DNA from 2 places in the Bacillus sp. EB106-04-04-XG123 genome. Region 2 is predicted to be linked to the other one. Evidence: riboswitches for the same ligand, from Rfam matches in the RefSeq annotation. Region 2 holds a riboswitch; the other holds the start of a gene.

Region 1 (16,248 bases), on a different contig from region 2:
GCCGATGGAAATGGAACAAATTGTGTTTCAACTCATCCTGCACGGCGGAAATGGCAGAAGCTCAGCGATGGAAGCCATTACGTGTGCAAAGCAAGGTAATTTTGATGAGGCGAAGCAAAAAATGCAGGAAGCACAAGACGCGTTAAATGAGGCGCATCACGCACAGACAGAGCTGATCCAAGGAGAAATCAGGGGCGAAAAGACGGATATTAGCCTCCTCATGATTCATGCGCAGGATCATCTCATGAACGCAATGACCGTTAAGGAGCTCGCAGCAGAAATCATTGAGCTCCATGAAAAAATGAAGCAACTCGGAGGTGTCAATTCATGAAAGAAGGAATCAAAATTGTCACAATAGGCGGTGGATCGAGCTATACGCCTGAGCTCGTCGAAGGGTTTATTAAACGATATCATGAATTGCCTGTAAAGGAATTATGGCTTGTGGATATTGAAGCGGGTCAGGAAAAGTTAAACATCGTGGGCGCTCTGGCGAAACGTATGGTCGAAAAAGCAGGTCTACCGATTGAGGTACACCTGACTCTTGACCGCCGGGAAGCCTTAAAGGACGCAGATTTTGTGACGACACAATTTCGTGTAGGACTGCTGGAAGCACGGGCAAAGGATGAAAGAATACCGCTTAAATATGGCGTCATCGGTCAGGAAACGAATGGACCAGGCGGTTTATTTAAAGGCCTTCGGACCATCCCGGTCATTTTAGACATTGTGAAGGATATGGAAGAGCTTTGCCCAGACGCATGGCTTGTGAACTTTACGAATCCAGCCGGCATGGTCACAGAAGCTGTTTTACGCTACACGAATCTCAAAAAAGTCGTCGGTCTATGCAATGTGCCGATTGGGATCAAAATGGGAATCGCTAAGGCGCTTGAAGTGGATGTAGAACGCATTGAGGTACAGTTTGCCGGTCTCAATCACATGGTCTATGGATTAGACGTATATTTAGACGGGGTCAGCATTATGGATCAAGTGCTTGATGAACTAGGAAATCCAAACAGCCAGTGGTCCATGAAAAACATTGAAGCGAAAAACTGGGAGCCTTCTTTTGTGAAAGGATTAGGGGTCATCCCATGTCCGTATCACCGCTATTACTATAAAACGAAAGATATGCTGGAAGAAGAACAAAAGGCGGCTCAAGAAAAAGGAACACGAGCGGAGGTTGTACAGCAGGTCGAGCGGGAACTATTTGAGCTCTATAAAGATCCTGATTTGTCGATTAAACCACCGCAGCTCGAAAAAAGAGGCGGAGCCTATTACAGCGATGCGGCTTGTAACTTAATCAGCTCCATCTATAATGATAAGCACGACATTCAACCAGTCAATACAGTGAACAAAGGGGCGATTGCCAGCATTCCGGCTGAATCAGCGGTTGAAGTAAACTGTATCATTACGAAGGACGGACCAAAGCCAATCGCGACAGGTGATCTGCCTGTAGCTGTCAGAGGGCTCGTTCAACAAATCAAATCATTCGAGCGTGTGGCAGCTGAAGCGGCTGTAACTGGAGATTACGAGACGGCTCTTGTTGCGATGACGATCAACCCGCTCGTCCCATCTGACGAGATTGCAAAGCAAATTTTAGATGAAATGCTTGAAGCGCATCGTGAATATTTACCGCAATTCTTCAAATCAGTCAATGCTTAACACATAATGAGTGACCCCTTTTATGGGGTCATTTTTTATGATTTCTTCATATGGAAACTGGAGAAAGAAGTGTATGATAGAAAAAACAGCATGTATGGCTTCAAAGAAAGGACTGTTGGAATATGGTTGCAATTGGTTTAATGCTTTACGGATTTGTCGTACAGCCTGTCATGAGTTATGGCACAGTGATCTTGTTTTTGTATGGCCTTATTGCTTCATTTGTTGGTCTCATTCGGCATAAGGACTATGTGTGGATTTATGTTCTCCGCCTGCTTGTTTGTTTCACCATTCCAGTGACTAACCTGTTGATGTATTTCGCAACGATTGGAGGAGATGCAAGAAAGTTTGATTTCCAGCCGATGCCGCTTGTTTACTATCTTGTCTTTATCCTAGAAATCATGATCATCTTTTTGCCTGAGATTTTTTTACTGATCGAAAGAAAGCGAAGCATCAAGGGAAAACAGTGGATATACGCTGGGGCGATTGTTGGGGTATCGGTCTTGTTTTGGTGCACGATTTGATGGGAAGCAGACGAGTCAACTAAGCCTTTTTCGCCTTTTGTTTCTGTAACTTCTTTCGTCTAACCTTTACAAAAGAGATGGAAAGAGCAAGGATAGAAATCCCAAGCGCCTTAAATAGAAACCGGGTGAGGAACGGTGAATCGTCGAAACCAGTAGCGACGATCATCGATCCGATACAGATCCCAATGAACGCTAATAGATAAGTAAAAAACATACCATCCCTCCTTAATTTATTACCATTATAAGGTATATTGGAGAGGTAAATAAACAAAAAAGAACCCTTCGTGAATGAAAGGTTCTTTTACATGCTTATGCTTGCTTGACGACCGAGTCAACTTCAACTGTCCAGCCGAAGATGTCTGGCTGTGTTCCTTTTTGGATGCCAGTAATGGCTTCATACAATTTCTTGGATACTTCGCCTGTTTGACCATTTTGGATCACATATGGCTGATCATGATAAATTAATTCCCCGACAGGAGAGATCACGGCCGCCGTTCCAGTCCCAAAAATTTCTTCAAGCTCGCCAGATTGATGTGCTTCAATTAACTCATCAATTGAAATTTTGCGCTCTGTGACTGGAATTCCCCAATGCTTTAACAGCTCAAGTACAGAGTTACGTGTGATGCCTTCTAAAATGCTGCCGTTCAATTCAGGCGTCACGATTTCTCCGTTGATTTTAAAGAAGATATTCATGCTGCCGACTTCTTCAATGTATTTTTTCTCGACCCCATCAAGCCAAAGAACTTGTGAAAATCCTTTCGTTTCAGCCACTTGCTGTGCTTTAAGGCTTGAGGCATAGTTTCCAGCTGTTTTGGCATTTCCTGTTCCACCCTTAACGGCACGGACAAACTCATTTTCAACGGCAATTTTGACCGGATGAATGCCTTCTTTATAGTATGATCCCACTGGAGATAAGATAATGATCAGCTTATACGTGCTAGACGGTGCAACGCCTAAATACGGCTCAGTGGAAATAATGAATGGACGAATATACAAGGAAGTGCCCTCTGCATCAGGTACCCAATCCTTATCAATGCGAATGAGTTCATTTAAGCCCTCTAATACTGTTTCTGAATCAATTTGCGGAATACACAGGCGGTCATTGGATCTGTTTAAGCGTTCCATGTTCTTTTCTGGACGGAATAAGAGAATTTTTTGATCCTCAGAAACATAAGCCTTTAATCCTTCAAAAACAGATTGACCATAATGGTAGACCATCGAAGCTGGGTCCATTGGAATAGCCTGATAAGGAATAATTCTTGGATCATACCAGCCTTTATCAATTGAATAATCCATCACAAACATGTGATCTGTGAAGATTTTTCCGAATTCAAGTTGATCAGATTGAGGTTTTGGTTTTTTTGTTGAACTAAGTTCAACGCGGATGGGTTGTTTTGGCATTGTAAATCTCCTTGCTGTTTGATTATTTGAAAATTCTAATAATATGAAATAATTATGATTCTATTCTATACCTTCACAAAATATTAGCAATAGGTTTTCTGGAATTCAGACAAGAAAAATCTGTTAAAGCGCTTTCCTTCTCTCTGCTGTCAGTTTGGCTCATGTCCCCCCTTTTTAAAAAAGAAATAAAATCCAAATACGTTATTAACTGATTAATCTGACAATTTAAAAACGAATGGTTTTCCTGTAAGATATTCTTTCAACCATACACCTTTTGACTAGTACATTGCAAGGGACATTGTCATATTTTAATCCTCTTTTTTTTAACCGATAAAGGAAGAAGAGAAGGGAAAGGAGCAAACAACAAGATGAAACGAGTGATACCAAGCATTTTACTCATTGTATTCATGTCCATGATCAGCTTTGGCTGTCAAGCGATGACAGAGGAAGCTGGTGCTAAGCAAAGCACAGCTTATTACGTAGCGGTAAACGGAAACGACAAAAACCCGGGAACAAAGCAAAAACCTTTCCGCACGCTGAAAAAAGCAGCAAGTATGGCGAAGGCTGGGACAACCATTTACATGAGAGGCGGTACATACAAAGAGAAATTGATTGTCCGTTATTCCGGAACAAAGAAAGCACCCGTTGTCTTTCAAGCTTACGGAAAAGAAAAACCTGTGATTAGTGGGGCATCCCTTAAAGGAAATCAAGCCGATGGCGGTCTTGTCACGGTCGATCAAAAGAGCTACATCACCCTCAAAGGCCTCACTGTAGGACATCTTAAGACGAATAAAGAAGATTTAACACCAGTTGGTATTTTCATCAAAGGAAGCGGTAAAGGCGTAAAACTGCTCAATAACCGAGTGTATGACATTCAGACGAAACATGAAAATGGAAATGCACATGGAATTGCTGTCTATGGGACAAAAGCTCCTGCAGCAATAGAAGACATTGAAATCAAAGGAAATACCGTTGAAAAATTAAAACTGGGCTTCAGTGAAGCGCTTGTGCTAAATGGAAACGTCAAAAAGTTCCGTGTGACACATAACACGGTCCGGCACACTGATAATATTGGCATTGATTTAATTGGTTTCGAGAACGTAGCACCCTCTAAAAAGTATGATCAAGTTAGAAATGGAGTCGTCTCTAGAAACAAGGTATATGAGATTACGAGTGCAGGGAACCCAGCCTATGGAAGCGACATCTCCGCTGGCGGAATTTATGTTGATGGCGGAAAAGACATTGTGATCGATCATAACATCTCACATAACAATGACCTGGGGATTGAAGTCACAAGCGAACATAAAGGAAAAATGGCAGATCGCATCCGCATCGAACACAATCAAGTATATTTAAACCGTTATACAGGCATATCTATTGGCGGCTATGATACGAAGCGTGGCGGTACAACCAATACGACGATTTCACATAATATTTTGTACAAAAATGACACAGCCGGCTTAGAAGGCGGCCAATTGCTAATGCAGTATCAAGCAGTGAACAATCGAATCACGAATAATATCATGACGGCTAGCGCCTCGCATTACTTAGTCGTGAATCTTTATCAAGTGAACCAAAAGAATACCTTCCAGAAGAACGTTTATGATGATCGCAAAGGTGCGAAAGCATCACAGTGGATTTGGCGCGGGAAATGGATGGAAGGCTACAAAACCTATCTCTCTAATAGCGGTCAAGATAAAGGATCAGCCCATCTCAACCCACAATTTGTGAATGAGAAAAAATATGATTTCCGTCTGAAGAAATCATCACCTGCTAAGAAAATTATCGGAAGCTGATGATATTTTAGAAATTTTCAAAAAAGTCATTGACATTGATGTGACATCACATTAAAGTAAAGAAGACATTTCAACGAAAACAAATTTCATAACGGATCTCTTATCAAGAGAGGCAGAGGGACTGGCCCTATGACGCCCAGCAACCGTTTCTATTGTAGAAATTGGTGCTAATTCCTGCAAAGCTGTTACAGCTTTGACAGATAAGAGAGGAAGACTTCCCGATACATGTTTCATGCAACGGTGATCAAGCCTCTCTTTCCAAGAGAGGCTTTTTTTCGTCTCTTTTTCGAATCAAATGCCTGTTTGACAGGCGTATTTCCACTTTTTTACCTAGTTTTCCGATGTGAAAAATTTAAAACAACTTGAGGAGGAACAGCAATGAAGCGTAAGCATTTTACATCATTTCTTGTCTTATTAACGGCATTAACCGTCCTATTATCTGGCTGCGGCACTGGATCAAGTGCAGGCTCAAAGGCAAATGCAAACGAAAAAGTCTCTTTTGACAATGTACCGAAGCGATTTGCAAAGGGACAGGGGGCAAAAATTAAAGTGATCCGCAAAATTGGAGGAGACGATCATACAGCTCAATTTTTAGCTGGAACGAAGGCAGAAGGTGAAGCACTCGGCTTTACGGTAGATGTCTACACCGCAAATGGTGATACAGCAAAATTCCATGATGCCATCTCTCAGGCGCTGGAGGAAAATTATGATGGCTTTATCATCTCTCACGGGGACGACGAGGCGACAGTCGCTGATGTGAAAAAGATCACAGCGAAAGGCATTCCAGTTGTAGCATTTGATTCAAATCCTAAGCTAAAGGACATCAAAGGAGTCACAGTGACGTCTCAAGATGACGAACAATTAGCGAAAAAATCATTAGACGCGCTCGTTTCTGATTTTAAAGGAAAAGCAAATATTGCGTACCTATGGGTAGATGGATTCCCGCCAATGGTGAGACGAAATAAGGTCTATCAAGAAACGCTCAAACAACATTCAGGGATCAAGGAGCTTGACCGCTTTGGTGTAGCCTCTTCTGATACGTCTGTTCAAACGCAAAATGCAGTAGCAGCCATGCTGAATAAGTATCCAAAGGGCAAACTGGACGCTATTTTTGCCACATGGGATGCCTTTGCCATTGGGGCAGCAAGAGCGTTAAAGGAAGCAGGAAGAACAGAAGTGAAGATTTATGGGATTGATGTGTCAAATGCTGATCTTCAAGAAATGACAGCGAAGGACAGTCCATGGAAGTACACAGCAGCGGTTGATCCGAAGCTCATCGGCGCAGTCGACGTGAGGATTCTTGCGAAGAAAATAGCTGGTGAGAAAACACCATCTTCCTATGACCTTGAGGCCTCTCTCATCTCGCAAAAGCAGCTTCAACAAGCAGGAAAAGCCATTAACATGGTCAATCTTGCAGACGAAGTGAAGGGATTCGGTTCATCGACTGCTTTTGAGGAAGATTGGATGAAGACCTTGAAGAAGCATTATACAAAATAAGCGACGTGCACTCTCTTTCCATAGAGGGTGTTTCGTTTTTCAGATGATATCAAGAGAAGGAGGACACCTATGACAGCGCCGCTTGTTCGTATGAAAAATATTTCAATTGAATTCCCAGGGGTCAAAGCTTTAGATCAAGTGAATTTCACATTAAAAAAAGGGACGGTCCATGCGCTAATTGGAGCGAATGGTGCTGGGAAGTCCACGTTAATGAAAGTTCTTTCTGGCGCTCATTCCCACTTCGACGGAACCATCCACATCAATGGCCAGGCGGCAACCATTCAAACCCCAAAGGATGCATCCTCATATGGTGTGCAGACGGTCCATCAAGAAGTGGATACGGCTCTTGTTCCCTACTTAAGTGTTGGTGAGAATATGATGATGCATGAGATTGAGAAAAAAACATTTGTCAGTTGGAAAGAGCTGCATCGCAAGGCGGCTCAGCTATTAAAAGAAATGGACATCGACATCTCCACAAAACGACTTGTCAGCGATCTGACCCTTGCTGAAAAACAGATGGTGCTCATTGCTAAGGCCGTTTCCATTCAATGCAGCATTTTAATCTTAGATGAACCAACAGCTCCGCTTAGTCATGCAGAAACAAGCAAATTATTCTCCATGATTGATCGGCTGAAACAGCATGGGACAGGGATCGTGTTTATCTCCCATCGCATGCCCGAAATTTTCACCATCTGTGATGAACTGACAGTGATGCGAAATGGAACGGATGTTGCAGCCCACCTTGTCAAAGACACAAATCCGCAGCAAGTCATTGAAGAAATGCTAGGTGCGCCATTAGAGGAACAATTCCCGTCTCGCAAACCTTTGAAAGATGCACCTATTGTGCTTGAAGTGAAAGAGCTAAACGATCAAAACAAATTAAACAACATTCACTTTTATGTCAAAAAAGGAGAAATTCTCGGGATCGCAGGACTTGTCGGTGCTGGAAAAACAGAATTGTGCAAAGCCCTTTTCGGTGCCTCAGAAAAAAAGACGGGGACTGTGCAGCTGCATGGTCAAACCATTCACATCACATCGCCTCATCAAGCTGTGAGAGCTGGAATAGCCCTTGTGCCTGAAGAGCGGAGAAAAGAAGGGGTTCTGACCGAAGAGAGCGTGGGGTGGAACTTAACGGCTGCAAGTCTTCATTCATTTTCACGGATATTCAGCTTCTTACATCGTTCGAAGGAAAAGCAGGGTGCAGGCGACATCGTCAAACGACTTGGTGTCAAAACGCCGTCTCTTGAAGCAAAGGTGAAGCACCTATCTGGTGGAAATCAGCAAAAGGTTGCCATCGGAAAATGGCTGCTTGCTGAGGCAGATGTGTATCTCTTTGATGAACCAACTAAAGGTGTAGACGTTGGAGCGAAAAAAGATATTTTCACTTTGATCGCAGAGCTTGCCGCCCGCGGAAAATCTGTCATTTATGCGTCGAGTGAGCTGTCAGAGATTGCAGGTATCGCTGACCGAGTATACGTGTTATATGATGGCAGCATTGCCCGGGAAATGACTGCACCGACGACTGAAGAGGAGCTTTTATATCATTCAACAGGAGGACAATCATGAGCGAACAACAAATTCCAGCCCCTGTGCAGCAAATCAAAAAACAGCGGCCATCCTTTCATCTGTTTGATTTCTTTTATCGATATGGGACGATTTTAACCATTGTCGTGTTAATTGTGGTATTTGCGGCAGCGAATCCAGCGTTTTTGCAATCGGGAAATATCATCAATATTTTACGGTCTATCTCAATTGTGACCATCATTGCGGTGGGCTTAACCATCTCATTGGCAGTAAACGGTTTTGATTTATCAGTTGGATCAGTCGCTACGCTGTCAAATGCCATTGTCATTTCGATGTTCGTATGGTTCTCGCAAAACCCACTGATTGCAATCCTTTCTGCACTAGCGGCTTCTATCATTGTTGGATTGTTAAATGCATGGATGATCGTCAAAATGAAAATTCCAGATATGCTCATGACATTAGCCATGATGTTTATCATTCAAGGGCTGGCTCAAACGTATACGAAAGGGGCGACCATTTCTGAAAATATGGTGCTGCCCGATGGCACGTTTTCAACGGGAACGATCCCTGCCTTTTTCAGCAAAATCGGACAGGTGCCATATATCATTCTCATTATGGCTGCCATTGTTCTATTTGCGCATGTTTTCATGACCTACACAAAGCATGGCAGATTCATGTACATCATCGGTGGGAATAAGGAAGCGGCTCGATTGTCTGGCATTCATGTGAACAAATACAAAATTGCGGCCTATCTGCTTTCTGCGTTATTTGCAGCGATCGGAGGTATCGTGCTGGCATCAAGAGTGATGACAGCAGAAATTAATGCTGGTGCACCATATTTAATGGATGGAGTAGCGGCTGCTTTTATCGGCTTTTCCGTCATGGGAGCAGGTAAGCCAAACGCATTTGGTACTTTTATCGGGGCTGTACTCATCGGAATCTTACAAAATGGGCTTGTGATGATGTCTGTCCCTTATTATGCAATGGATATTGTGAAAGGTTCTGTGCTTGCCCTTGCACTGGCGCTGACATATTACAAACAAAGAGGCTAACTGCGTATTTTTTAAAACCATTCGAGTCCTCTCTCCGTCTAGTAAACGGAAAGCGGTACAGCTGCCGTTTCCCAAAAGGAGATGACAAAGAAAATGAATATGTCAGCAACTCATGTTGAAGATTTGAAAAATGTCATGGAAGACTGGAAAAATGAACTATTAGTATATAAATTTGCATTAGATGAAATGGATACAAAGTTTTCGATTATCAGTCAGGAGTATAATTTAATCCATGGACATAACCCTATAGAGCATACAAAATCACGGATCAAATCCTTTGAAAGCATTGTGAATAAACTAGCAAGAAAAGGATGCGATATCACGACACAATGTGCCAAGGAGCATATCCATGATATCGCAGGTGTCCGCATCATCTGTTCTTTTATTCAAGATATCTATAACATTATGGATGTATTGAGGCAAAGAGAGGATTTAAAGATCCTTGAAGTGAAGGACTACATTCAACATCCGAAACCAAATGGCTACAGAAGCCTTCACTTAATTGTTGAGATTCCTGTCTACTTAACGAATCGTGTGGAGTATGTGAAGGTTGAGATTCAGGTACGGACCATAGCGATGGATTTTTGGGCGAGTCTAGAGCATAAAATCTATTATAAACTGCAAAACGATGTTCCTCATCAGCTGACCGATGAACTGAAGGAAGCCGCAGATATTGCCCATTACTTAGATGAAAAAATGCAAAATATCAAACGAGAAATTGATTAACACATAAAAAAGCAGCTGTTTTGATCACAGCTGCTTTTTTCATATTAAGGGTTGGTTCCACGATCCCTCTTTTGAATGATATCTTGAGATTGTGCAGGTTTGCTGTCTTTTTGAACGGAAGCACCAATAGAAACACCTGTTATCAAGAGGGTAAAAATCGCACTTGTGATAAGCCATTTCTTCATCATACATCACTCCATATTCTTAACAAGTTTTTAAGGACAACGCCTTGTTTCTAAAATAAGAGGATTCTTCATGAAGTCCAAGATCCATTAAGTAAGCAGCTGCATCCTGACAAATAGCTTCAAGATCAACAAGGAAATTCATCGATTCTAATTGATCACAATAAGACTTGATTTGCTCAATCATGTTGTCTGGCTGAATCATAAGTGTTTCTAAAATGGATAATTTAAGTGAAATGTTTCGTTGTTTTAAATTTTCTGCTTTTTGAAGTGAAAGCTGTACATAATAGTGGAACAAACCTGGCTTTTTTAGCTTAAATAGTGCTTTTGTGTAGGCGTACATGGCAAGTAAATAGCCGCCTGGAGAAGAAGTTTCGAATGTTTCTATCATTAAAGCCTTTTCTAGGAGTGGCACAGCTTCACTGTATTCATTTCTTAGACTTTTAATAAAGGCTGCATTGCAATAGGCGTGTCCAAGCAAATCTGGATCTTCCATCTGTTCTAGTGAATGAATTACTTCTTCGAACAACGATTCTGCCTCATCATATTTCGACTGATCCGCATAATTCAAAGCAAGCATCATTTGACAGCTGATTGATTTTTTCACATAACATGGATCTGCATCGTAAATAGATGAAGCCTTCTTTAAGTGGTGGATGGAGAGAAGCGTGGACCTGATATTATAGTAAAGACACCCTGTTTTATAATGAAATTCGGCTTTTTCAATGTCATCATGCACGAGATCTAATTTATCTTCGGCCAATTTTAAATGGTGAAATGCCGTATCCTGATTGCCTCTGCGCATTTCATACATCCCTTTAAAGAAATAGAAATAATAGCTGAGCATATCATCCGTACGGATGGCATTTTCATCAACAAAAAGACTATGATCTAACGAAGCTGTATCTTCTATTAGATCTTTAAAACGGTACTCTAGCAGTTGATAGTAAAGTAAGACGTCTTGATTTTCTTCCATTCGATCAAACGCTTGAAGAATGTCTTCTTTTAACTGGATGGCACCTTGTATCTCTCTTTTTTTCATCATGACATACCAATCATTGAGCATATTTGCTACATCAACGGACGACAAAACACCTGCTTCTGCCAATTCATATCCTCCTTTCTTCATCTATTAAAAACCGTTCTTTTGAATCAACTTTCCATATTCCAGTATCTTCTTATATTTTAAGCTCTCTCATGCAGTTTGTAAAACATGTTTTTTGATGTAAATTCAACCAGTAGTGAAAGAAATAGGGAGAATCGACATTTTGTATACGCTTACATATTTTTAGGTAAAAAGAGGGTTTTGAAAAAAATATACTACAATATCAATAAAGAGTGGAAGCCGGTTGTTGAGTTTGCTTTCGTATACTAGAAAGAAACATCATTTATCAAGGTGCTGTCTCATTTTTTTGTAAGATTATCTTACATTATAATTGTGGATGACTCTTCTTTTAGAATAAAATGAGTTATTCGCAAAAAAGTAAAATTTAAAGAGACTATTGATCTAGAATTGTATGGATCTTTGGTATTGATAAAAAACATCACACACTATAGCTTTAGCGTGTTATAGTATTATTGTTATTGCGAATATTTAGACAAAACTGACAATGGGGGTCGTGTTTTATGAAGAAATCGATGTTATTGATCATGGGACTAATTGTTGTGCTTGTCATGGCAGCCTGTGGATCAAAATCGGACAGTGGTTCGGGAGAAGGCAAAGGCACATATAAAATTGGGATCGATACAACTTATCCGCCATTTGAATTTGAAAAGGGCGGTAAATATGAAGGGATAGACGTTGATTTAATTAATGCAATCGCGAAAGACCAAGGTTTCAAAGTGAAGCTTGAAGCGATGGACTTCTCAGGCATCATTCCAGCGATGCAAGCAGGACAGCTTGATGTTGGAATGGGCGGAATGAGTATTACAGATGAGCGTAAGAAGAAAGTAGATTTCTCAGATCCTTACTTCGACGCTGGGCTGACAGTTGTTGTGAAAAAGGACAGCAGCATCAAATCTATTAATGATTTAAAGGGGAAAAAGCTAGCTGTTAAAAACGGGACGACTGGTGCAAAGTTCGCATCTGATAACGCAGATAAATATGGGTATGAAGTCGTTCAATTCAATGACAGCCCATCTATGTTCCAGGAAGTATCAAACGGAAATGCAGATGCCTTAATTGAGGATTATCCTGTCATTACGTATGCGATCGCACAACAAGATTTAAAATTGAAAACAGTTGGAGACCGATTGAATGGAGACCAGTATGGTATCTCTGTCATGAAGGGGAAAAACCAAGATCTATTGAAGAAGATCAATAAAGGCCTTGAGAACCTAAAGAAAAACGGTGAATATGACAAAATTATTGATAAATATTTGAAGTCATAACACAAGCGAGGCGCGCTCCGAGCGCGCTTTCTTTATGTGTCAGCCGTATGTGAATTAGGGAGGGAGAAACATGGATACAATTATTAATGCATTTCCGTATTTAATGGATGGTTTGCAAACCACTTTATATATCTTTGTTGTTGCCATCATTTTAGGGTTTATCATCGGTTTAATTGTGGCATTATTCCGTCTGTCACCATTTAAAATCTTAAATTTCATCGCACTCGTCTTTGTGAATGCCATTCGAGGCACACCATTTATCGTACAGCTATTCTTCATTTATTTTGGTTTGAATACACTTGAATTCATTTCGCTTGATCGAGTACCCGCAGGAATTATTACAGTAGCGATTAATGCAGGGGCTTATTTCTCAGAAATTATTCGTGCAGGGATTCAGTCCATTGATAAAGGGCAAACAGAAGCTGCGCGCTCATTAGGCTTTACAGGGGGACAAAACATGCGCTTTATCGTCCTTCCGCAGGCCTTCCGCCGCATGCTTCCAGCGATTACAAACCAAGCCATCATCAGCTTGAAAGATACATCTCTCTTATCTATTATCGGGATTGCTGATATTATGCAGCGAGGACAAGTTCAAGCATCGGCTACATTTGATCCATTGAATGTCTGGCTCATTGTCGGTGTCATTTATTTCGTGATCATTTATTTACTTTCTCTACTGGCTAGCTACGCAGAAAGGAGATTTGATATCAAATGAGTATGATTACGGTAAAAAACTTAAAGAAATCCTTTGGCGATCACGAAGTGTTAAAGGATATTAATGCAGTCATCGAGGAAAAGGAAGTAGTGTGTGTCATTGGTCCTTCTGGATCAGGGAAAAGCACGTTTCTTAGATGCCTCAATAAATTAGAAGATATCACGGCTGGAGAGGTCGTTGTCCACGGACACACGATCACAGACCCAAAGGTGAATATTAATAAAGTACGACAAGAAGTAGGCATGGTGTTTCAGCACTTTAATTTATTCCCTCATAAAACCGTTTTAGAAAACATCACAATTGCACCGATAAAGGTAAAAGGCATCGAGAAGAAGGCAGCAGTCGAAAAAGCGTTAGACTTGCTTGAAAAAGTCGGCTTAAAAGACAAAGCCCAAAGCTACCCTAACCAATTATCTGGTGGACAAAAACAACGTGTCGCTATTGCGAGAGCGTTGGCAATGGATCCGAAAGTACTATTATTCGATGAGCCGACATCAGCTCTTGATCCTGAGGTCGTAGGGGATGTATTAGCTGTAATGAAACAATTAGCTGTCGAAGGTATGACAATGATTGTGGTTACACATGAAATGGGCTTTGCAAGAGAGGTGGGAGACCGTGTCATCTTTATGGATGGCGGATATATTGTCGAGGAAGACAAACCAGAAGCTCTCTTTGGAAACCCACAGCATGAGCGTACAAAATCATTTCTTAGTAAGGTGTTATAAAAAAGAGTAAGGGCATAAACATGCCCTTACTCTTTTCTTTATGAATAAATGGGGGAGAATTAGCGGCCCCATTTCCTAGGAAATATTAGCGCTGGAAGAATTCGATCCATTCTTGGTCTGGTCCTCTGAAAAAGAAGTAGCAATATCCATTTGGTAATGTCGTGATTTCTTCATCAATTAATTCAATTCGCAGCTTTTGAATACGATTGAATTCAGCATGAATGTTGTCTGTTGTGAAGGCGAGATGATGGACCTTTCCTTCAGATGGCAGGTCACTGCTGTAGCCTTGGATGAGCTCAATTTCCGTTTCGGTTTCATCTTTAAAACCGAGAAATGCAAGCTCAATCACTCCATTTGTATGAGTGATGCGGTCCTTTAATTTCATCCCCACCACTTTTTCATAAAAATCAATCGATTGATCAATATTCGAAACCATAATACCTGTATGATCTAAGCGTAATGTCGTCAAAAGAAGTGCCTCCTCTATGTCATGTTGATATTTTTCTCCTCATCTTATCATAATAGAAGTAACGTATACATTCATATGGTAGGATAGAGAGAGTCAATTAAGGATAAGGATGACACAAATGAAAAAAATCTCATTAAAACAAACATTTGCGGAACAAGTGAAAAAGGGATATCCGCTCATTTCCAAAGATGCAGTATCGAATGTGAACGGTGTACGGGAAGGCGAGCTCATTGAATGGGTGGATGAGCGGGGCGCTTTTTTAGGAAAAGGGTATTATGGTGTGCAAAACAAAGGAATTGGCTGGGTACTAACCTTTGATGCAAACGAAAAAATAGATCAAGCTTTTTTTGTCTCTAGGCTTGAGCAGGCAGCAAAAAGCAGAACGCATTTATTTCGTGATGCACAGACGACTGCTTTTCGTGTGTTCAACGGAGAAGGGGATGGAATTGGCGGCGTCACGATTGATCATTATGACGGATTCTACCTCATCCAATGGTATAGCGAAGGAGTCTATACATTAAAGGCAGAAGTATTGACTGCACTTGAGCAAGTATATCCAGACTATAAAGGCATTTATGAAAAGAAACGGTTTGATACGTCTGGACAGTATATAGAAGATGATGATTTTGTGAAGGGAGAGAAAGGTGAATTTCCTCTCATCGTGAAAGAAAACGGCATGAACGTAGCAGTTTACTTAAATGATGGTGCGATGACGGGCATTTTCCTTGATCAGCGTCATGTGAGAAAAGCGATTCGAGATCGTTATGCAAAGGGAAGGACTGTACTCAATACGTTTTCCTATACAGGCGCTTTCTCAGTAGCAGCTGCGCTTGGTGGAGCGAGCCGTACGACAAGTGTGGATGTTGCAAACCGCAGCTTGAAAAAAACATCTGAGCAGTTTGAAGTCAATGATATTGATGTGGACGGGCAGGATATCAAAGTCATGGATGTCTTTAAATATTTTCCGTTTGCAGCGAAAAAAGGCTGGACCTATGATCTTGTCATCTTAGATCCGCCTTCCTTTGCACGAACGAAAAAGCACACATTCAGTGCGGCGAAGGATTATAAGAAGCTATTAAAAGAAGCCATCCAAATCACAGCTGAGAACGGCGTCATTGTGGCATCAACGAATAGCAGTGCATTTGGCATGAAGAAGTTCAAAGGATTTATTGCGCAGGCCTTTAAAGAATCAGGGAAAACCTATCGGATTCTTGAAGAATATACACTTCCTGAGGATTTTCGTACAACGAAGAATTATCCTGAAGGGAACTATTTAAAGGTTGTCTTCATACAAGCATAAGAAAAAGCCATTTCCGATAAGGAATGGCTTTCAGCGTGTAGACAAACCCTCGCATTCGCCCGCAGGTCTGCGCTCCGGTGCTCACGAATGTCAAATTCGCTCCGCTCCTCGTCCTTCCTAGGGCTGCAAAGGTTTTCTATCATGCTGAAAAGAAGATAAAGTGCTAAAATAAAGAACATTTTAGCATTTTGTCAACAATCTAAAAGCTATTTCCTATAAGGGAAATAGCTTTTTTTATAAGGCAAACGACATGAGGATCGGCGCTGCACATAATGTAATAATGGCTGAAATAA
Region 2 (16,248 bases):
AAGGTCAAATGCTGAGGTTCTCTCAAGGCTGGGAGCGACAGTCCTCTTTTCAGGACCTGCTTCCTTCCAGGATGAACAAAACCCTCACGGAACGTACGTCCAAGTAGATGAAGCCATCGCACTATCTGATGTGGTGATGCTGCTCAGAATCCAGCATGAACGGCACGCTGAAAAAATGGGCAGTGAAGATTACTTATCAACTTATGGATTAACAGTAGACAGAGCAAACAAAATGAAAGAACGCGCGATTATTATGCATCCAGCACCAGTAAACAGAGGTGTTGAAATAGATGATTCTTTAGTAGAGTCCAAGCAGTCAAGGATTTTCAAGCAAATGGAAAATGGTGTTTATATCCGAATGGCCGTATTAAAAAGAGCTTTTCAAAATAGCACACTACATCAAAAAGGGAGAGATTCTGTCTATGTCATATCTCATTAAAAACGGTTTTATCTTAACAAGCACAGGTGAAAGAGTGCAGCAGGATATTAGGGTAAAAGGAAAAGTGATTCAAGCGATTGGTCACCTAGAAAGAGAAGACGGAGAAGAGGTTATTGATGCAGCAGGGCTATTTGTGTCACCAGGCTTGATCGATCTGCATGTGCATTTAAGAGAGCCAGGCGGAGAGAAAAAGGAAACGATTGAAACAGGCTCTAAAGCAGCCGCAAGAGGCGGATATACGACGATTGCAGCGATGCCAAATACAAGACCGGTTCCAGATACAAAAGAGCAAATGGAATGGCTCATGAATCGAATCGAAGAAACTTCATCTGTGAGAGTACTGCCATACGCCTCCATCACAACGAGACAAATTGGGGAAGAGATGACGGATTTTGCAGCACTAAAAGAAGCAGGCGCCTTTGCTTTTACAGATGACGGTGTCGGCATCCAAACAGCAGGCATGATGTACGAAGCGATGAAACAGGCAGCAAGTCTTGATCAAGCGATTGTGGCGCACTGTGAAGATAACTCGCTCATTTACGGCGGGTGCGTTCATGAAGGAGAATTTTCAAAAGCAAATGGGTTAAACGGTATACCGTCCATTTGTGAATCGGTGCATATTGCAAGAGATGTTCTTTTAGCAGAAGCAGCGAACTGTCATTATCATGTATGTCATATCAGTACGAAAGAATCTGTACGGGTCGTACGCGATGCAAAAAAAGCAGGCATCCGTGTGACGGCTGAGGTGTCACCGCATCACCTGCTGTTGTGTGATACGGACATTCCAGGTCTTGATACAAACTATAAAATGAACCCGCCGCTCAGAGGGAAAGAGGATCGCGAGGCATTGATCGAGGGACTGTTAGATGGAACGATTGATTTCATCGCCACAGACCATGCGCCGCATACAGAAGAAGAAAAGAACGAAACCATGCAGCGTGCCCCGTTTGGAATTGTGGGACTTGAAACAGCGTTCCCGCTTCTGTATACACGATTTGTCAAAACAGGCGAATGGACATTAAAAGAACTCGTTGATTATATGACAATCAAACCAGCAGAAGCCTTTTCCCTTCCATACGGAAAGCTTGAAGAAGGACACATAGCTGATATTACACTCATTGATTTAAACAAAGAAATGGCAATCGATAAAACAAGCTTCTTATCAAAAGGACAAAATACACCGTTTGACAAATTGACTGTATCAGGATGGCCGGTCATGACACTTGCATCTGGGAAAGTCGTTTATGAAGAGGGGAGACTAGTAAAATGAAGAGACGCTTAGTGCTAGAAAACGGAACAGTATTCGAAGGAACAGGCTTTGGCAGCTTAGAACCATCAGTCGGAGAAGTCGTCTTTAATACAGGGATGACGGGCTATCAAGAAATTTTATCTGATCCATCATACTGCGGACAAATTGTCACACTCACTTACCCGCTTATCGGCAACTACGGCATTAACCGTGATGATTTTGAATCGATCACACCGTTTGTGAAAGGGCTGATTGTGAAAGAGCTTTGTGAAAAGCCCTCAAACTGGCGCTCTTCATACTCACTCGATGAATATTTAAAAATGAAAAACATTCCGGGGCTGAGCGGAATCGATACACGGAAGCTGACTAGAATGATTCGAAGTGCAGGGACTTTAAGAGGGGCGTTTGCAGGACCTGAAGAACAAGTGGAAGACGTTGTCCGCCGCCTTCAAACATTGCAGCTGCCAACTGATCAGGTGAGCCAAGTATCTGTGAAAAATGCGTACCCAAGCCCAGGCAGAGGGAAAAGAATTGTTCTTGTCGATTTCGGCATGAAGCACGGCATTTTGCGCGAGCTCAATAAACGTGATTGCGACGTTATTGTGGTGCCATACAACATCACTGCAGATGAAGTGCTGCAGCTAAAGCCTGATGGCATCATGCTTTCAAACGGACCTGGAGATCCTGTGGATGTACCAGAAGCCGTTGAGATGATTCAACAATTGATTGGAAAGGTGCCGCTCTTTGGCATTTGCCTCGGACATCAGTTATTTGCTCTAGCGTGCGGTGCAAGCACAGAAAAAATGAAATTTGGTCACAGAGGGTCTAACCATCCAGTAAAAGAACTAGCAACTGGCAAGGTGACACTCACGTCTCAAAACCATGGCTACACGGTTAGCAAGATTAACGAAGACGTGCTCGAAGTCACACATATTGCCTTAAACGACAATACGATTGAAGGATTAAAACATAAAGAAGCACCAGCATTCACTGTTCAGTACCACCCAGAAGCATCACCGGGTCCAGAAGATGCAAACTACTTATTTGACCAGTTCATGGAAATGATTCATACGACTGAGAAAGAAGGGGAAGAAGTATGCCAAAACGCGTAGACATCAAAAAGATTTTAGTAATCGGATCAGGTCCTATCATCATCGGTCAGGCAGCGGAGTTTGACTATGCAGGCACACAGGCTTGCTTAGCACTAAAAGAAGAGGGCTATGAAGTCGTTCTTGTGAACTCTAACCCTGCTACCATCATGACAGATACAGAAATGGCCGACAAGGTATACATCGAACCACTGACACCAGAATTTTTAACACGAATCATTCGAAAAGAACGCCCTGATGCGATCTTGCCAACACTTGGCGGGCAAACTGGATTAAACCTTGCTGTTGAATTGTCAGACCTTGGTGTATTAGCTGAATGCGGCGTTGAAGTACTCGGTACAAAGCTGTCAGCCATCCAAAAAGCAGAGGATAGAGATTTATTCCGTAATTTGATGAATGAACTAAATGAGCCTGTACCAGAAAGTGAAATCATTCATAACCTGGAAGAAGCAATGGCGTTTACGGATCAAATCGGTTTCCCTGTCATCGTCAGACCAGCCTATACATTAGGTGGAACGGGCGGCGGAATTTGTACAAACGAGCAAGAACTGAAGGAAATCGTTGAAAACGGCCTGAAGCTAAGCCCAGTTACACAATGCTTACTTGAAAAAAGCATTGCAGGCTTTAAAGAAATTGAATATGAAGTCATGCGAGACAGCGGTGACCATGCAATCGTTGTTTGTAACATGGAAAACTTTGACCCTGTCGGTATCCATACAGGTGACAGTATTGTTGTAGCGCCAAGCCAAACGTTAAGTGATCGTGAATATCAGCTGCTTCGCAATGTGTCGCTTAAGCTGATCCGCGCACTTGGCATAGAAGGCGGCTGTAACGTTCAGCTGGCACTTGATCCAAACAGTTTTCAATACTATATCATCGAAGTAAACCCGCGTGTGAGCCGTTCCTCTGCACTTGCGTCAAAAGCGACAGGCTATCCAATTGCCAAATTGGCAGCGAAAATTGCAGTCGGCTTAACGCTTGATGAAATGATGAACCCAGTCACAGGTAAAACCTATGCAGCCTTCGAGCCTGCACTTGACTATATCGTTTCAAAAATACCGCGCTGGCCGTTCGATAAATTTGAATCTGCCAACAGACGTCTTGGTACGCAAATGAAGGCAACTGGTGAAGTCATGGCGATCGGCCGCACATTAGAAGAGTCTCTTCTAAAGGCTGTACGTTCACTTGAAGCCGATGTGCATCACATTGAATTAAAAGATGAAGCAGACATCACAAATGAAGTGCTTGAAAAACGGATTATTAAAGCGGGAGACGAACGATTATTTTATATCGCTGAGGCGCTTAGAAGAGGCTATACAGTCGAACAAATACACGAATTCTCAAAAATTGATTACTTCTTCCTTCATAAACTGGAAGGCATCATCGCCTTTGAGAAGACATTAAAAGAAAACAAAGGCAATACAGACGTATTAAAAGAAGCGAAAGAAAAAGGCTTCTCAGATATCTACATTAGCCGCGAGTGGAATATGAACGAAGCGGATGTCTACAAGCTAAGACAAGAAGCAGGCATTGTACCTGTATACAAAATGGTGGATACATGTGCGGCAGAATTTGAATCAGAGACACCTTATTTCTACAGCACGTATGAAGATGAAAATGAATCAGAACGTACAGACAAGAAAAGCGTTATCGTATTAGGTTCAGGTCCCATCCGAATTGGACAAGGGGTTGAATTTGATTATGCGACCGTTCACTCTGTGTGGGCAATTAAACAAGCAGGCTATGAAGCGATCATTATTAACAACAACCCTGAAACGGTCTCAACAGACTTTAGTATTTCAGATAAGCTCTACTTTGAACCACTCACTGTAGAAGACGTGATGCATATCATCGACCTTGAACAGCCTGAAGGAGTTGTCGTTCAGTTCGGCGGGCAAACAGCGATCAACTTAGCAGATGAATTATCAAATAGAGGGGTTAAAATTCTTGGAACTTCTCTAGAAGACCTAGACCGCGCAGAAAACCGGGACAAGTTTGAACAAACGTTAGAAACACTCGGCGTGCCCCAGCCTAAAGGGAAAACAGCAACGTCTGTGCCTGAAGCAGTAGCGATTGCCAATCAAATTGGCTACCCAGTCCTTGTCCGTCCTTCCTATGTATTAGGCGGCCGCGCGATGGAAATTGTGTATCAAGAAGCCGAGCTTCTTCACTACATGGAGAATGCGGTGAAGGTCAATCCGCAACATCCAGTGTTAATTGACAAGTATTTGACAGGAAAAGAAATTGAAGTAGATGCCGTGTCTGATGGCGAAACGGTCGTGATACCAGGCATTATGGAACACATTGAAAGAGCCGGAGTTCACTCTGGTGACTCGATTGCAGTCTATCCGCCGCAAACATTGTCTGAGGACATCAAAGCGAAGATCGCAGAATACACGATCAAGCTTGCAAAAGGACTTAACATTATTGGGCTTTTGAACATCCAATTTGTCCTATCAAAAGGCGAAGTGTATGTACTTGAAGTGAACCCGCGATCAAGCCGGACGGTTCCTTTCTTAAGTAAAATCACAGGCATCCCGATGGCCAACCTTGCGACAAAAGTCATCTTAGGCGACAAGCTCAAAAATTATGGCTACGAAGAAGGGCTTCACACAGAGCAAGAAGGAGTGTACGTTAAAGTCCCAGTCTTCTCTTTTGCTAAATTAAGAAGAGTCGATATTACACTCGGACCTGAAATGAAATCAACAGGTGAAGTCATGGGGAAAGATGTCACGATCGAAAAAGCCCTATATAAAGGATTGATTGCGTCAGGTATTCAAATTCCTAATGACGGAACAGTACTTCTGACAGTGGCTGATAAGGATAAAGAAGAAGGACTTGAGATCGCAAGAAGATTCCATTCAATCGGCTATCATATTTTAGCGACAGAAGGAACGGCGAATTATTTAAAACAAGCCTCCATTCCATCAAGTGTGGTCGGCAAAATTGGAGAGGAAGGCAAAAACCTTCTCGATGTCATTCGAAACGGGGAAGCGCAATTTGTCATCAACACCTTAACAAAAGGAAAACAGCCGGCAAGAGACGGCTTTAGAATTAGACGTGAATCTGTTGAAAACGGAGTGGCCTGCTTAACGTCCTTAGATACAGCAGAAGCCATTTTAAGAGTGCTTGAGAGCATGACATTTAGAGCAGATGAAATGCCAGAAGTGAAAACGAATGCTGAGGTGACAGTAACGATATGAAAAAAGCATACTTGACGGTCGTCTCGAACCGAGAGATCGCTGATCATATTTACGAAATGACATTAAAAGGAGACCTTGTGGACTCCTTTCAAACGGCTGGACAATTCCTTCATCTAAAGGTCAGTGAATCCATGACACCGCTGCTGAGAAGACCGATCAGTATTGCCAACATTCATGCCGAGCAAAAAGAAGCAACCATCATTTACCGCGCAGAGGGAGAGGGCACAAAGCTCCTCTCCCAAAAGCGGGAGGGAGAATCAGTCGATGTATTAGGGCCGCTTGGAAACGGGTATGATCCTTCAGTCGTCCAGCCCGGAGAGACGGCATTACTAGTCGGCGGCGGAATTGGCGTACCGCCTCTATATGAACTGTCCAAGCGTTTAACGAAAAAAGGCGTCATCGTGAAGCATGTGCTCGGCTTTCAATCGAAAAAGGATGTATTTTACGAGGAGAAATTTCAAGCACTAGGCGATACGTTTATTGCAACGGTTGATGACACATACGGTGCTAAAGGCTTTGTAACAGATGTGATAAAAGAGCAAAACCTGAGCTTTGATGTGCTGCTTTCATGCGGTCCAACACCTATGCTAAAAGCGCTGAAAGACACGTATCCTGATAAGCCCGTCTATATTTCGATGGAAGAACGAATGGGCTGCGGAATTGGTGCGTGCTTTGCATGTGTCTGTCATACCGATCAGCTCGACAAACCTTACGTCAAAGTCTGTCTTGATGGACCTGTTTTTAAAGCAGAGGAGGTGGCGTTGTCATGCTAAACATTGAGTTACCGGGATTATCTTTAAAAAATCCAATCATCCCTGCATCAGGCTGCTTCGGGTTCGGGAGAGAATTTGCATCCTTATATGACCTATCATTGCTAGGCGGTATCATGATCAAAGCCACAACCCTTGAACCGAGATTTGGCAATCCCACGCCAAGGGTAGCCGAGACAGGAGCTGGTATGCTTAATGCAATCGGCCTTCAAAATCCGGGTCTAAAAGGCGTGCTTGAAAATGAGCTGCCTTGGCTTGAACAATTTGATACACCTATTATTGCGAATGTTGCTGGCTCACAGGTTGATGATTATGTGGAAGTAGCCAAGCAAATCAGCCAAGCAAAAAATGTTCATGCCCTTGAACTGAATATTTCTTGCCCAAATGTGAAAACAGGCGGGATTGCCTTCGGTACAGATCCAAATATGGCGGCGTCATTGACAAAAGCGGTCAAGGAAGTCTCTTCTGTACCTGTCTATGTCAAGCTGTCACCTAACGTAGCCAATATTGTGGAGATTGCTCAAGCGATTGAAGCTGCTGGAGCGGATGGACTCACCATGATTAACACATTAATCGGTATGCGTTTAGATTTAAAAACGGGGAAACCCATCCTTGCCAATAAAACAGGCGGATTATCAGGACCAGCTGTCAAACCGGTCGCTGTGCGCATGGTACACGAGGTGAGTCAAGCGGTTTCTATTCCGATTATCGGGATGGGCGGAGTGCAAAGTGCTGAAGATGTACTTGAATTTTTACTAGCAGGTGCAAGTGCAGTAGCTGTCGGCACAGCCAATTTTGTGAATCCATTTATTTGCCCGGAAATCATTGAAGAGCTGCCAAATGTGTTAGCAGCATATGGTTATTCATCTGTAGAGGAATGTATCGGAAGGAGCTGGAAACATGAAGCACTTGCCCATCATCGCGCTTGATTTTCCATCAGGGAAGGACGCGCTTGCCTTTTTAGACCCTTTTGAAGGGACACCATTATTTGTGAAGGTAGGCATGGAGCTGTTTTACCAAGAAGGTCCTGCCATCATTGACGCACTAAAAGAAAAAAATTGCCGTATTTTCCTTGATCTGAAGCTTCATGATATTCCAACAACCGTGCAAAAAGCGATGAACCGGCTTGCTGCACTTGGTGTTGATTTGGTCAATGTGCATGCTGCTGGCGGGAAACGAATGATGCAGGCTGCGTTAGAGGGACTTGAAAGCGGGACTCCTGCTGGACAAAACCGCCCGGGCATTATTGCAGTGACCCAGCTGACTAGTACGTCAGAAGACATGATGAGAAATGAATTACTCATTGACCGTCCGCTGCAAGAGACTGTGATCCGGTACGGACAATTAGCATATGAAAGTGGGCTGGACGGGGTTGTTTGTTCTGTTCATGAATCTAAAGCACTTCATGAACATATTTCACCATCCTTTCTCACTGTAACGCCAGGAATTCGCTTACCGAATGATCAAACTGATGACCAACAGCGCGTGGCGACACCGGCCTATGCAAAAGAGCAAGGTGTTTCACAAATCGTTGTTGGAAGATCAATCACAAAAGCTGATAAACCAATAGAAGCCTATCATCAAATTTTGAAAGAGTGGGAGTGACTGCCAGATGAAATCAAAAATCGCGAAACATCTATTACAAATCAAAGCGGTCTCATTAAAACCAGACGAACCGTTTACATGGGCGAGCGGTATAAAATCACCGATCTATTGTGATAACCGCCTGACATTGTCATTTCCAGAAGTGAGACACGACATTGCTGAAGGTCTAAAAGATTTGATTCTCACTCATTTCAAGGGAGCAGAGGTTGTCGCGGGTACTGCAACAGCAGGCATTCCTCATGCGGCATTAGCAGCAGACCGCTTGAACATCCCGATGTGTTATGTCAGAAGTAAGCCGAAAGCACATGGAAAAGGAAATCAAATTGAAGGGGCCGTATCAAAAGGCCAAAAGGTTGTCGTCGTAGAAGACCTTATTTCCACAGGAGGCAGTGTGCTTGAAGTGGTCGCTGCTCTTCAAGATGAGGGCTGCGAGGTACTAGGAGTTGCCGCGATCTTCACATACGGACTGCCAAAAGCAGCGGCAGCCTTTCAAGAAAAAAATATTCCATATGTCACCCTAACAGACTATGACACATTGACAGACGTGGCACTTGAACTGAAAGCGATTGAGCCTGCTGCGATGAACAAACTAAAACGCTGGAGACAAGATCCTTCCTCAGAATCTTGGATGGAAGAAACGGTCTGAAAAGTCAAAGCCCATCGTTAACAAAAACTGTGCCTGCCCGCACAGTTTTTTATTTAGGTAAAAATAGTAAAAAAGACTCAAATTTTAATAAAAACTAATCCTATCAATAAAGTCGGGTTGACTTTTGTTTGAATTGTGTTAATATTTAAGACAAATTGAAACTCTTATCCAGAGAGGTGGAGGGACTGGCCCGATGAAACCCGGCAACCTGCGATTCGCAAGGTGCTACTTCCTGCAAAATGATTCTATTTTGAAAGATAAGGAAATCGTGAGCTTCCTCATCTTTCTTTCGGACTGAAAGAAAGTTTTTTTATTTTAACGGTGAGGAGGAAGAGGAGATGGAAGTGAAACAAAATCAGGATGAGGACTTAGTAAAGCATATGCAAGAACTGATTGGGGATATGAAATTCGGTTCAATTACGTTAATTGTTCAGGACGGTCAAGTGATTCAAGTGGAAAAGAACGAAAAAATTAGATTGAAGTAGTGCGGATAAAAGCAATATGAGCTGTACTCCGGAAGGGGAGAAATCATGTTAACTTATGAAAATTGGCAAGAGCCGTCCATTACATTTCAAGAAGATGATTTGTATAAAGGAGCCCTGTCTGTACTGAAATGGGCGTACGGTCATTATGGTGACCAGCTCGTATATGCGTGCAGCTTTGGGATTGAGGGCATCGTTCTGATTGATCTGATTGCAAAAGTAAAAAAAGATGCGAAAATTGTCTTTTTAGATACAGGTCTGCATTTTAAAGAAACATACGACACAATTGATGCAGTAAAGGAAAGATACCCGGGTTTAGACATTGAACTGAAAACGCCTGAGCTGACGGTTGAACAGCAAAATGAGCAGCACGGTGATCAATTATGGAAAACAAATCCTCAAAGCTGCTGCCATATGCGTAAGGTCATTCCTTTGCAAGAAGCCCTATCTGGTTATCCAGCTTGGCTTTCCGGTTTAAGAAGAGAGCAGTCACCAAAACGAGCAGGGACGAATTTCTTAAATAAGGATGAAAAATTCAAATCAGTGAAAGTATGTCCGCTTATCCATTGGACGTGGAAGGACATATGGAGATATGCATCTAGAGAAGAACTTACTTATAATCCGCTGCATGACCAGGGATATCCAAGTATCGGCTGTGCACCGTGTACACAACCAGCATTTACTGCAGATGATCTGCGTTCTGGCAGATGGTCAGGCACAGCAAAGACAGAGTGCGGATTACATGAGTAAGGGAGCATAATGTATGGAAATCGCCGCAATTTTATTTAGTCTATTCTTTGCTTTAAACATAGGCGCAAGCGGAGCAGCTGCTTCTATGGGCATTGCGTACGGGTCAGGCGCGATTCAAAAGCCCATTTATGCGCTCAGCGTTTGTGCAGTTGGGATTTTAGCAGGTTCAGTGATTGGCGGCGGTGAGGTCGTCAAAACGATCAGCTCTGGTATTATGCCAGAATCAGTCATTACACTTGAAATCGTTTGTATTATCATTGGTTCTGCTGCACTATCACTTTTCATAGCGAATCTGATGGCGATCCCTTTATCAACAAGTGAGGTCACAGTAGGGGCTGTGGTTGGTGTGGCCGTCGCGTATAAAGTATTGTTTGTGAAATCCATTTTAGTGATTGTGGCATTTTGGGTGATCATCCCGATTTTCGCCTTTCTTTTTACCTTTGCTGTCGTCAAAATCATCAGAATGTTCCCTAAACGGAAGCTGTCTAAAAAAGGCACAGCTATTTTATCTGTCGTGTTAATCCTCAGCGGATTTCTAGAGGCGTTTTCAGCTGGTATGAACAATGTCGCAAATGCGGTCGGTCCGCTTGTCGCGTCAGGCGTTTTGTCAGTCGGGCAAGGAACTCTTTACGGCGGGATCTTTGTTGCACTTGGTGCGCTTTTGCTTGGGAGAAGGGTACTAGAAACAAACGGAAAGAAAATCACCCGCTATCAAACGGGCGAAGGGATTTTACTTTCGAGTACCGGTGCCGGGCTTGTCATCGTCAGCTCTATTTTTGGGCTGCCTGTTCCGCTTACACAAATCACCTCCTCGTCTATTATCGGGCTTGGAATGGCAAAAGGCGGGCCAAACATTTTTCACAAACATGTTGTGAAAAAAATGCTGAAAGTGTGGGTGGTGTCACCCTTCTTATCACTCAGCCTATCGTATTTGCTGGTGAGCCTTTTCTTAAAAGGAGACTATTACTCTATCTTTATCATGATGAGTGTACTGCTTGCCTCACTTGGTGCGCTGAGTCTGATGAAGGCAGTCAAAAATGAGAGCAGCTCTATTCATGAACAGGGCGGCGGGATTTAATCACAAATCCGACTATTAACATCTAATAAATATGAACATTGAGAGGAAGATGAACAAATGAGTTTAACACCACATGGTGGCGTATTAATTAATCGAGTAAATGAAGAATATGATCTCAGCACAGTTGCAAAGGAAATTGAACTAGATGCGATCTCCTTTGCAGACCTTGAACTCATTGCAATTGGCGGATATAGTCCAATTGAAGGGTTTTTAACAAAAGCTGATTATGAAGCAGTTGTGAGCAGTATGCGGCTAGCAAGTGGTGTCGTTTGGTCTCTTCCTATTACACTGCCAGTGACAAAAGAAAAGGCGGCGGAAATCCATCAAGGCGATATCGTGCGCTTATCTTATAATGGAACTGTATATGGGGTCATTGAAGTAGAGGATCAATACACACCAGATAAGGAAAAAGAAGCGGTAAATATCTATAAAACTGATGACCGCAATCATCCAGGCGTGAAAAAATTATTTGAACGCGGTGATACTTACATTGGCGGGAAAATTACACTGACGAAACGCAGTGAAAAACCATTCCCTCAATTTACGTATGAGCCAGAAGAAACAAGACGTCATTTTAAAGAAAATGGCTGGAAAACCATTGTTGGTTTCCAAACGAGAAACCCGGTTCATCGTGCGCATGAATATATTCAAAAAACAGCATTAGAAACGGTCGATGGTTTATTCTTAAATCCTCTTGTCGGTGAAACAAAATCTGACGATATCCCGGCAGATGTGAGAATGAAAAGCTATCAAGTGTTATTGAATGGTTATTATCCAAAAGACCGCGTCTTTTTAGGTGTTTTTCCTGCTGCAATGCGTTATGCTGGACCAAAGGAAGCGATATTTCACGCGCTTGTTCGTAAAAATTATGGCTGCACCCATTTTATTGTCGGAAGAGATCATGCAGGTGTTGGTGACTATTACGGCACATACGAGGCGCAGGAACTATTTGATCAATTTACAAGCGAAGAAATCGGTATTACGCCATTAAAATTTGAACACAGCTTCTACTGTAATACATGTGAAGCGATGGCCACACCAAAAACGTGTCCTCACGACAAAAGCGAGCATGTCATTCTTTCAGGTACAAAAGTTCGAACGATGCTGAGAAACGGTGAATTACCACCAAGCACGTTCAGCCGAAAAGAAGTCATTGAAACATTAATCGAAGGATTAAAAACGACGGTATCTTAAAGGGAGGGTATGACATGAGCAACGAACATATCGTGTGGCATGATGCATCTATTACAAAAAAAGAATATCAACAGAAAAACAATCATACGAGCGGCATTATCTGGCTTACAGGTTTAAGCGGATCAGGTAAATCAACGATTGCAAATGCAGCTGCAAGAGAGCTGTTTGAACAAGGCTATCAAGTCACCGTTCTTGACGGCGATAACGTGCGGCACGGACTCAATAAAGATCTAGGGTTTTCAGATGACGACAGAAAAGAAAACATCCGCCGAATCGGAGAAGTGGCAAAATTATTTGTGGAACAAGGTACGATTGTCATCACTGCTTTTATTTCTCCATTTCAAGAAGACCGCCACATTGTCAGACAGTTAGTCGAAGATGGGGAATTTCACGAAGTGTTTGTCAAATGTGATCTGAACGTGTGTGAAGAGCGTGATCCAAAAGGGTTATATAAAAAAGCGAGAAACGGCGAAATTCCATTTTTCACTGGAATCGATTCACCATATGAAGAGCCAGCTGAGCCTGAGCTCGTCTTAGATACAGGGGAATTATCCCGTGAGGAATCCAAACAGAGTCTTGTTGATTATGTAAAAGCAACAACGAAATAATCGCCTGATGGCAGGGGGAGAAAAGCAAGATGGGGAAAGTATACATTGTGGGTGCTGGACCCGGAGACCCAGATTTAATAACATTAAAGGCCCATAAGGCGATACAGCAGGCAGATGTCATCTTATATGATCGTCTTGTCAATCAAGACATTCTCGCCCACGCCAAACCAGAGGCGGAATTGATTTATTGCGGAAAGCTGCCAAATCATCATACAATGAGACAGGAAGCCATCAATGAAGCGCTTGTGGCTCATGCAAAGGAAGGGAACGTTGTCGTTCGGCTGAAAGGCGGCGACCCCTTTGTCTTTGGCCGCGGCGGTGAAGAAATCGAATGCTTAGCTGAACACGGAATTCCGTATGAGGTTGTCCCAGGAATTACTTCTGGTATTGCGGCAGCTGCTTATGCGGGAATCCCTGTGACACACCGTGAATTCAGCTCAAATGTTGCTTTTGTCACGGGTCACTATCAAAAGGATGAACATTTTGAAGAAAAGTGGGAGGCGCTGGCTACAGGGATTGATACTCTTGTGATTTACATGGGTGTCAAAAACGTGGAAAGAGTGCAGCGCCTGCTTTTAAAAAATGGACGGGATCCAGAAACACCCGCTGCATTTATACACTGGGGAACCACGACGAGGCAAAAGACAACTTGCTGCACTGTGGCGACACTGTCTGAAACCGTTGAAAAAGAAGGGATCGAGCATCCAAGTTTAATTGTTGTTGGAGATGTCGTTCATTTTCATCAAAAACTGAACTGGTTTGAACCCGCATTAATCGAGAAATGAGAATGATAGAGAAAAGACACGTACGTACATACATCGTGTCTTTTCGTCTGATGAAATAAGTGAGAGGGAGGAGCCGCATGAAACAAGCTGTCCTTTATGTTGGGCATGGAAGCCGAGTAAAAGAGGCGCAAGATAAGGCCATTTCTTTTATGAAAAGCTGTATGCCGTTAGTGAAAGCAGATATACAAGAAATTTGTTTTTTAGAGCTGACGGACCCTTCTATAGAAGAAGGATTTGAGGCCTGTGTGAAAAAAGGAGCGACACACATTGCCATCGTCCCGCTCCTCCTTTTAACTGCCATGCATGCTAAATCGGATATACCGGTCGAAATTGAGAAAGTGCGCGCGCGATTCCCGCAAGTGAAGGTCACATATGGAAAGCCAATCGGGGTGAATCAAGAAGTAACAAAAGCGGTTGCCGCAAGAATTGAAGAAGCAGGATATCAAGGCGAGCGGGCGCGGATTCTTTTAATTGGCCGCGGGAGCTCTGATCCGGATGTGAAGCGAGATGTGTTTGGCATTGCAGACGATGTCCGAAGTCTGCTTCCGTATGCAGAGGTTCTTCCGTGTTTTATTACAGCATGTGAGCCCAATTATCGAGATGTTCTCGCGCAGTTATCAGCAGATGACGATGGACCTGTCTATATCGTTCCTTACTTGCTGTTTACCGGAATTTTAATGAAAGAAATTGAAAGTGAAGCCGCTCAGGCGAGAAAGCGGCTGAAAGATGTCCGGGTATGCCGGTATATTGGCTTTCATCCGCATGTCAAAGCGGCTTATATTGAACGTGTGCAAGAAACCATGTTAAACAAAGACGATGCGTTTCGTTTCCGAGGAGAAAGCCATGCTTCCAGTCCATCTTGATTTAACCAATAAACAAGTGGTCATTGCCGGCGGCGGATCGGTGGCGTTAAGAAGAGCAAAGGCACTGTGCACGGAGCCTTGCCATATAACCATTGTGAGTCCTAATCTTTCTGAAGAGATGGCACACTTCATTGATACATACCAATTGAATTGGAAGGAAAAGAAGGTAGACGCTGAAGATTTGAAGGATGCATTTTTCATTGTAGCTGCGACAAATGACCCTTCGGTAAATGAATGGATTGCACAAACAGCACAGCCTCACCAGCTTGTGAATTGTGTGAGCCACTCAGAGCTAGGCAATGTGATTGTGCCGAAGGTTGTCAAAGCAGGAAAAGTGACGATTTCAGTCTCTACAAGCGGTGCAAGCCCCGCCCGGACAAAACAGCTGGCGGCGGCAATTGAATCCTTGCTTGAACAAGAGGATATTGACGCACTTGATGCCCTTTACATCGAAAGAAAAAAGCGACAAAGAAAAAGCCGATAAATCCTCATGTCAGGATTTTATCGGCTTTTCTTATTTATTTTCTCAGCTTGAGCACAAGATCTTCGTCAGGCGTGACAAATAATGTTTGCTGCTGATCATACGTAACAAAGCCAGGCTTTGCTCCGTTCGGTTTTTTCACATGCCGGATTTTTGTATAGTCGACAGGAACGGAGCTGGACTCTTTTGCTTTCGAAAAGTAGGCGGCAATTTGAGCCGCTTCAAGCAGCGTTTGTTCATCAGGTGCTTGGTGACGAATGACGACGTGTGATCCAGGAATATCCTTTGTATGCAGCCAAATATCATCACGAGCAGCTGCCTTTGTAGTCAAATGCTCGTTTTGTTTGTTATTTTTTCCAACTAAAATCGGAATACCTTGGGACGATTCATACGTTTCGAGCTGAATGGCCGCCGGTTTTTTCTTTTTGGCGTGACGCTTTTGTTTGGCGCGCAAATATTTTCCTTCAACAAGCTCTTCTCTCATTTCCTCTAAATCCTTCGGAGAAGCAGAGGACAGCTGCTGAATCAGCTCTTCAAAATAAGCAATTTCTTCATGAGTTCGCTCAATTTGTTCATTTACAGCTTCTACAGCATTTTTTGCCTTTTGATATTTTGTAAAATATGCTTGTGCATTTTCAGAAGGGGTTTTGTTTGTTTTAAGCGGGATTGTAATTTCTCCGCCGTCTTCATCGTAATAATTGATGACAGTCGCTTCTTTATCCCCTTTTTTGATCGCATATAAATTGGCTGTTAACAATTCGCCATAGAGCTGATACTTGTGTGCATCCTGAGATTCTTCAAGGGTTCTTTTTAGCTTTTTTAGCTTGTTTTCATTTTTCTTTTTTTCATTGACGACAAACCGTTCAAGGTCAGCCGCCTGCTGTTTGACTCTGTCTCTCTCAGCTTTTCCAAAATAAAAGCGGTCAAGCAGCTGGCTGAGTGAGTTGAATGTCTTCATCTCGCCTTGGACATGCTGAAGCTCTAAT

The links. Region 2 has a riboswitch for S-adenosylmethionine ahead of AC3WTB_RS01845 (DUF2292 domain-containing protein). Riboswitches for the same ligand answer to the same signal wherever they lie in the genome.
Region 1: linked by a shared signal. The riboswitch ahead of AC3WTB_RS09030 (sugar ABC transporter substrate-binding protein) and the one ahead of AC3WTB_RS01845 (DUF2292 domain-containing protein) in region 2 are both predicted to bind S-adenosylmethionine.

The regions. Positions count from the first base shown of each region.
Region 1 is NZ_JBYTDZ010000002.1:697,525-713,772, reverse strand. Features, by position in the region: gene AC3WTB_RS09060 (PTS lactose/cellobiose transporter subunit IIA) at 5-331, shown strand; gene AC3WTB_RS09055 (6-phospho-beta-glucosidase) at 328-1,656, shown strand; gene AC3WTB_RS09050 (hypothetical protein) at 1,779-2,177, shown strand; gene AC3WTB_RS09045 (hypothetical protein) at 2,197-2,391, opposite strand; gene AC3WTB_RS09040 (branched-chain amino acid aminotransferase) at 2,487-3,578, opposite strand; gene AC3WTB_RS09035 (right-handed parallel beta-helix repeat-containing protein) at 3,947-5,374, shown strand; SAM riboswitch class I at 5,472-5,581, shown strand; gene AC3WTB_RS09030 (sugar ABC transporter substrate-binding protein) at 5,753-6,871, shown strand; gene AC3WTB_RS09025 (sugar ABC transporter ATP-binding protein) at 6,941-8,437, shown strand; gene AC3WTB_RS09020 (ABC transporter permease) at 8,434-9,447, shown strand; gene ywaC (GTP pyrophosphokinase YwaC) at 9,541-10,173, shown strand; gene AC3WTB_RS09010 (hypothetical protein) at 10,218-10,358, opposite strand; gene AC3WTB_RS09005 (Rap family tetratricopeptide repeat protein) at 10,378-11,463, opposite strand; gene AC3WTB_RS09000 (transporter substrate-binding domain-containing protein) at 11,982-12,746, shown strand; gene AC3WTB_RS08995 (amino acid ABC transporter permease) at 12,817-13,461, shown strand; gene AC3WTB_RS08990 (amino acid ABC transporter ATP-binding protein) at 13,458-14,186, shown strand; gene glxA (glyoxalase GlxA) at 14,272-14,655, opposite strand; gene AC3WTB_RS08980 (class I SAM-dependent rRNA methyltransferase) at 14,774-15,955, shown strand; gene AC3WTB_RS08975 (CidB/LrgB family autolysis modulator) at 16,190-16,248, opposite strand, start outside.
Region 2 is NZ_JBYTDZ010000001.1:360,559-376,806, reverse strand. Features, by position in the region: gene AC3WTB_RS01885 (aspartate carbamoyltransferase catalytic subunit) at 1-439, shown strand, start outside; gene pyrC (dihydroorotase) at 423-1,709, shown strand; gene AC3WTB_RS01875 (carbamoyl phosphate synthase small subunit) at 1,706-2,800, shown strand; gene carB (carbamoyl-phosphate synthase (glutamine-hydrolyzing) large subunit) at 2,785-6,000, shown strand; gene AC3WTB_RS01865 (dihydroorotate dehydrogenase electron transfer subunit) at 5,997-6,773, shown strand; gene AC3WTB_RS01860 (dihydroorotate dehydrogenase) at 6,767-7,699, shown strand; gene pyrF (orotidine-5'-phosphate decarboxylase) at 7,671-8,375, shown strand; gene pyrE (orotate phosphoribosyltransferase) at 8,383-9,021, shown strand; SAM riboswitch class I at 9,183-9,285, shown strand; gene AC3WTB_RS01845 (DUF2292 domain-containing protein) at 9,402-9,506, shown strand; gene AC3WTB_RS01840 (phosphoadenylyl-sulfate reductase) at 9,552-10,253, shown strand; gene cysP (sulfate permease) at 10,267-11,331, shown strand; gene sat (sulfate adenylyltransferase) at 11,389-12,525, shown strand; gene cysC (adenylyl-sulfate kinase) at 12,540-13,133, shown strand; gene cobA (uroporphyrinogen-III C-methyltransferase) at 13,163-13,918, shown strand; gene AC3WTB_RS01815 (sirohydrochlorin chelatase) at 13,996-14,781, shown strand; gene AC3WTB_RS01810 (NAD(P)-dependent oxidoreductase) at 14,762-15,265, shown strand; gene AC3WTB_RS01805 (Rqc2 family fibronectin-binding protein) at 15,300-16,248, opposite strand, start outside.